2 regions of the Laedolimicola intestinihominis genome follow, and region 1 is predicted to be linked to the other one. Evidence: predicted binding sites of a transcription regulator. Region 1 holds the regulator's gene; the other holds the start of a gene.

The links. The regulator HrcA, encoded in region 1, represses chaperone genes, less so after heat shock. The targets are predictions, from matches to a motif close to TGTTAGCACTCNNNNNNNNNGAGTGCTAACA.
Region 2: a site for HrcA is predicted at 1,493-1,523, ahead of htpG (molecular chaperone HtpG). Genes of this name have one in related genera too.

Annotation. Positions count from the first base shown of each region.
Region 1 is NZ_JBBMFE010000012.1:35,080-38,471, forward strand. Features, by position in the region: gene clpB (ATP-dependent chaperone ClpB) at 1-1,023, opposite strand, end outside; gene hrcA (heat-inducible transcriptional repressor HrcA) at 1,475-2,509, shown strand; gene grpE (nucleotide exchange factor GrpE) at 2,526-3,131, shown strand; gene dnaK (molecular chaperone DnaK) at 3,176-3,392, shown strand, end outside.
Region 2 is NZ_JBBMFE010000021.1:18,506-21,897, reverse strand. Features, by position in the region: gene WMO29_RS15890 (hypothetical protein) at 1-1,403, opposite strand, end outside; gene htpG (molecular chaperone HtpG) at 1,602-3,392, shown strand, end outside.

The DNA.
Region 1 (3,392 bases):
CGTCGGCTCGTCAACCATAACCGGTTGGAAACGACGCTCCAGCGCAGGATCCTTTTCAATGTACTGACGGTACTCATCCAGAGTGGTGGCGCCGATACAGTGCAGCTCGCCACGGGCCAGCATAGGCTTCAGCATATTGCCGGCGTCCATAGCTCCGTCGGTCTTGCCTGCGCCCACAATCAGGTGCAGCTCATCGATGAAGAGGATGATCTTGCCCTCGCTCTTCCGGACCTCCTCCAGAACGGCTTTCAGACGCTCCTCAAATTCGCCGCGGTACTTGGCGCCGGCCACCAGCGCGCCCATATCCAGGGAAAATACCTTCTTGTCCTTTAGACCCTCCGGTACATCGCCCCGCACGATACGCTGTGCCAAACCCTCCACAACGGCGGTCTTGCCGACGCCGGGTTCACCGATTAAAACCGGGTTATTCTTGGTCTTACGGGACAGAATCCGAATCACATTCCGGATCTCCGCGTCACGACCGATGACCGGGTCAAGCTTCTGCTCCCGTGCCTTTTCCACCAGGTCAGAACCATATTTACTTAAAGTATCATAGGTAGCCTCCGGATTGTCACTGGTTACACGCTGGTTGCCTCTCACAGAGGACAGCGCCTGCAGAAAACGATCCCTGGTAATGCCGTATTCCCGGAACAGCTCCTTTACAGAAGGACTGGGGTCATTTAACATGGCCAGAAACAGATGCTCTACAGAGACGTACTCATCGCCCATCTGCTTTGCCACATCCTCAGCGCTGATCAGTACCTTATTTAAATACTGACCGATATAGGGCTGTCCGCCGGAAACCTTTACTCTCTTATTTAATGCCTGTTCCACGCCATTCAGAAACAGATTCTGGTCGATGCCCATCTTCGCGACAAGCTTCAAGATCAGACTGTCCTCCTGACGGAGCAGACTCATCAGAAGATGTTCCTGTTCAATCTCCTGATTGCCATACTCATAGGCCAGCTTTTCCAGTTCGTTTACAGCTTGAATGGATTTCTGTGTAAATTTGCTGATGTTCATAAATCTGACTCCTTTCTTCTTCTAAGTTATATTGGTAAAATATGTTGTTAAAATAATAAAATATAAAAAAGAAAGTCCCGGCATCAAATACATTTCCATATCTGATACAGGGCCTTTTTCTTTTTCTGTACCCATTTATAACACTGCTGAAAGAAAAGATCAAGTACTTTTTTGAAAATAATTTATAAAAAATCTATAAAGTGTCAGACTACTTAATTATATAGTGCAAAACGGGGGAGTGAGGGTAAGCCCGCCCCGGTTCCTTTTCTCTCCGTCCGTTTTTCTTACCTTATATAAAGGAAAGCAAAAAAGATTTCTAAAAAAACTATAAACCCGCTTGACAAACCAAAATCATAGTGCTATCTTAATGTTAGCACTCGAGAGGGCAGAGTGCTAATAGATAAAAGCAACAAAGAAATGAAAAGAAACCAGTAAAGAAGAGGTGAACGAAATGGAACTGGATGAGAGAAAACAGAAAATCCTTCAGGCAATCATCCGTAACTATATGGAGACGGGCGAGCCGGTAGGTTCCAGAACCATTTCCAAATACTCAGATTTGAATCTGAGCTCCGCGACGATTCGAAATGAAATGTCAGACCTGGAGGAGATGGGTTACATCGTGCAGCCCCATACCTCAGCCGGACGAATTCCTTCTGATAAAGGATACCGCTTATACGTGGATCGTATTCTGGAAGAGAAGAATCACGAGGTACAGGAGCTGAAAGACCTGATGATTGAGCGAACCGATAAGATGGAGCAGGTATTGAAGCAGGTTGTGAAGGTCCTGGCTGCCAATACCAATTATGCTACCATGGTATCGGCCCCCACTTATCACAGGAACAAGCTGAAGTTCATCCAGCTCTCCAAAGTCAACGCGACGCAGATCCTTACAGTTATTATGATAGAAGGAAACATTGTCCGCAACAAAGTCATCGACGTGACCGAGGAGCTCGACCAGGAGACAGTCCTGAAGCTGAATATCCTGTTGAACAGTGTACTGAACGGCCTGTCCATTGAGGAAATTAATCTGGCGATGATTCAGAATCTGAAAGAGCAGGCAGGTATCCACAGCGAGCTGGTGGGCAGCGTCATTGATGCGGTGGCAGAAGTCATCCACTCCGAGGACGAGGTAGAGATATATACCTCAGGAGCGACCAACATCTTCCGCTATCCGGAGCTTTCCGATAACGGCAAAGCAAGCGAGCTGATCAGCACCTTCGAGGAAAAGCAGCAGCTGTCTGACCTGGTAAATCAGACACTGGAGAACAGTGACAGCAAAGGCATCCAGGTTTACATCGGACAGGAGACACCCATACAGTCCATGAAGGACTGCAGTGTAGTCACTGCTACTTACGAATTGGGCGAGGGCTTGCAGGGAACCATCGGAATCATCGGTCCCAAGCGAATGGATTACGAGAATGTATTGAAGACGCTGAAGACCCTGACTGAGCAGCTGGACGAGATTTACAATAGAAATAAGAAATAGAAAGGGGCAAGAACCCGTGGAACAGGAAATCAAAAACGAAGAGCTTCAGAATGAAGAAGCAAAGGAAGAAGAAACTGTGAAAGCAGAAGAAGCTTCCGAAGAAAAAGAAAGCACCGGCGGCGAGAAACCGGAGGAGACAGAAGCCGGAGAGGAGCCGGAGATGCTGAAGAAGAAAAAGAAAAAAGACAAGATGGAAGAGAAAATCGAGGAGCTTGAGGATCGCGTAAAGCGCCAGATGGCCGAATTCGATAACTTCCGAAAGAGAACCGAGAAGGAGAAGTCCCACATGTATGAAGTGGGAGCCCGGGATGTCATCGAGAAAATCCTTCCGGTGGTAGACAATTTTGAACGCGGTCTTGCATCTGTACCTGAGGATCAGAAAGAAAATCCGGTCATCGTAGGTATGGATAAGATATACAGCCAGCTGATGACCACTCTGACCGATCTGGGTGTAGAACCCATCGAGGCAGTGGGCGGGGAGTTTGACCCGAATTACCACAACGCAGTGATGCACGTGGAGGATGAAGAGCTTGGCGAAAATGTAGTAGCCGAGGAATTCCAGAAGGGTTACATGTACAAGGATACGGTAATCCGTCACAGCATGGTAAAAGTCGCAAACTAAGAAATTACATTTTACAATCAGAATACATTGAGGAGGTCTCTATTATGAGCAAGATTATTGGTATCGACTTAGGAACAACAAACAGCTGCGTAGCAGTTATGGAGGGTGGTAAGCCCGTAGTAGTAGCAAATACAGAGGGAGCAAGAACCACACCGTCTGTAGTGGCATTTACAAAGACAGGCGAGAGACTGGTAGGCGAGCCGGCAAAGCGTCAGGCAGTTACCAACTCCGAGAAAACCATTTCTTCTATTAAGAGAGAGA
Region 2 (3,392 bases), on a different contig from region 1:
AAGGCAAATAAATCTAATACCTTCTTTTCTTTCAGAACCTTTCCCTGTCGAATCGCAGTTCCGTACAGCGGCAGCGCCAGCGCGCTCACCAGCACCAGCTGGGGTCTGCAGCCCGCAATTAGCGCAATCAGAAAAGAACCTGCCGCCATTTCCAACCGATTGACCCGTTCCCCTTTCAGCGATTTCATCCAGAAAGCCAGTCCCCAGACGCCGCAGGCCATGCCCAGCATCAATGGGATGTCATAGAAGGTGGGATATCGGTAAAAGCTCCAGACACCGCTGCCATTGGCAATCAAAAGGCTCAAAAGCAGCCAGACCGAATAGGACGTATTGCGATACCAATTTTTTACAATTTCTCCAAGTAATACAAATACACCGGCCATAAACAGGCTGCAGGACAGCCAAACTGCCGTAAGCGTCGAAAAATCCGCGCCTGTGAGCAGATAACAGGGCAGGAAAAACAGAAGCTCCGGTACGACTCCAAAATAGACGTAATAATGTTCCCTGTAATAAGCGGTATCCCACATATAGCTCTCATCCGCATTTTCCATCACCGCGCTCCGCATCCGGTAATCGTAAGGGTTCTCCAGGGATTTTAATGTCTCACCCGGCTCTATTTCAAGCCGTGTCTCGCCCTTCGCCAGGGAATGGGCCAGCAGCTGGTACTGGGTCATCCAGGTCATGGTGGGCGCCTGCTCCACCGCCGTCAGATTCTCCTGCTGCACCGCAAAGGCCGCCGCGAATTCCAGTCCGAGAAGCACTGCCGCAAAAAGAACGCCCTTATAGCCGCATTCCACATATTTTTTCCGGTGAACCTCCGAAGACGGGCGCAGATACCAGCCAGCGATAAGCAGCCCCCATACAGCCAGCAGCCGCGCCAGAGAGTAGAAAAACGGCACGGACACATTGCCGCTGATGTCGGAAATCCGAATGAGCTGTCCTTTGGACGCGTGAATGATAATCAGCATTTCCGGGGAGCTTCCGCTCAGATGCAGCCGCATATACTGGCTTTTTTCCACACCATTTACGATCTTACGTTCCGGCAGACGAAAATATTTTTCATTGGCCTCGTCCGACGCCTTCACCTGAACACTGACAGCCCGGTCTTCCGGTGAAACCGGATTTTCCACACGCATATCAATCTGAATATTGTAAAGCTTCTGCTGTATATTGAGCAGTTCGATACAGGATGTCTCCTCTCCATTCTCCGCTGTAACACGATACAGGCTATCATTCACCTGCTCCAGGCCTTCGCCCAGTATCTGCTCCTCAAAATTCCTATGCTCGTCCTTCCACAGATATGCTTCCCAATGTCGGAAATTAAATACGAATATTTCCAGAAGAATGCCCGCTAAAATCAACAGCAGCGGCATCAGCCATCTGCTTTTCTTCCACTCTTTCATCCTTTGTATCTCCCTCGCTCATATATGTTTTATTATACCAGATCTTCTTTTCCCTGTTTATAGAATTTTTATAAACTTTACGGAAATTTTGTTAGCACTCGCCTGATTAGAGTGCTGATTTTCTATTGACTTTTCCATTCCGCCGCGTTACAATATTTATCAGTTACGAAACATACCTACTTAAAGGAGTGAACGAAAATGGCAAATACACATGGAAGTCTTTCCATTAACAGCGAAAATATTTTCCCGATTATCAAGAAGTGGCTCTATTCCGACCACGATATCTTCTTCCGCGAGCTGATTTCCAACGGCTGCGACGCGATTACGAAGCTTCATAAGCTTGCCCTGATTGGTGAATACAACTATCCGGAAGGCCACAAGGACAGCGTCCGCGTGATTGTGAACCCGGAAGAGAAAACTCTGAAATTCATCGATACCGGACTTGGTATGACCGCAGAAGAAGTCGAGGAATACATCAACCAGATCGCATTTTCCGGAGCGGCTGATTTCCTGGAGAAGTACAAGGATAAGGCCAATGACGACCAGATCATCGGTCATTTCGGACTGGGCTTCTACTCCGCATTCATGGTAGCAGACGAGGTTCACATCGACACCCTTTCCTATAAGGATGGCGCGAAAGCCGTTCACTGGGAGTGCGATGGCGGTACCGAATACGATATGTCTGAGGGAACCCGCACAGAGATCGGTACAGAGATTACCCTGTTCCTCAATGAGGACTGCCTGGAGTTCGCCAATGAATACCGCGCCCGGGAGGTTATCAGTAAGTACTGCTCCTTCATGCCTGTAGAGATTTTCCTGGAGAAGGCAAATGCGGAACAGGAATACGAAACCATCGACGAGTCCGAGTTACGCGAAGACGACGTGGTGGTCGAGCATATCCATGAGGACGCCAAGACGGAGGAGATCGAAAAAGAGGACGGCACCAAAGAGACCAAAGAGGTATCCCCGGCCCGGGATCGGGTCAAAATCAACAAGCGTCCCGTTTCCTTAAGCGATATCCACCCGCTGTGGACCAAACACCCCAATGAGTGCTCTGACGAGGAATACAAGGCCTTTTACCGCAAGGTGTTCCAGGATTACAAGGAGCCTCTGTTCTGGATTCACCTGAACATGGATTATCCCTTTAACCTGAAGGGTATCCTGTACTTCCCGAAGATCAATACGGAGTATGATTCCATCGAGGGAACCATCAAGCTGTACAACAACCAGGTATTTATCGCAGATAATATCAAGGAAGTCATTCCGGAATTCCTGATGCTCTTAAAGGGCGTCATCGACTGCCCGGATCTGCCGCTGAACGTATCACGAAGCGCCCTGCAGAACGACGGCTTTGTAAAGAAGATTTCCGATTACATCTCCAAGAAGGTAGCAGACAAGCTGACCGGTATGTGCAAGACCGATCGGGAAACCTATGAGAAGTACTGGGACGACATCAGCCCGTTTATCAAATTCGGCTGCCTGAAGGATGAGAAGTTCTGTGACAAGATGAGCGATTATATCCTGTTCAAGGATCTGGACGGCAAGTATCAGACTCTGAAGGATCTGGTTCCGGAGGAGGAGGCCGCCGATGTGGACGTGGTGGAAAACCCGGACGACAAGCAGGAGGATACCGAGGAGAAGGAGCCGGAAAAGACGACCATCTTCTACGTAACCGACGAGGTACAGCAGAGCCAGTATATCAATCTCTTCCGCGAGGAAGGCAAGAACGCTGTCATCCTGAAGCACAATATCGACGCTCCCTTCATTTCCCATCTGGAAATGAAGAATGACAAGATCAAGTTCCAGCGGATCGACGCAGATCTGACCGAGGACTTCGTGGAAGCCACCGACGAGGCAGAGCTGAAGGAGACCACCGATTCCCTGACTGAAATCTTCCGGAAGGCTCTGGGCAATGACAAGCTGGACGTGAAAGTAGAGAAGATGAAGAACGAAAATATCTCCTCCATGATTACCCTCTCCGAGGAAAGC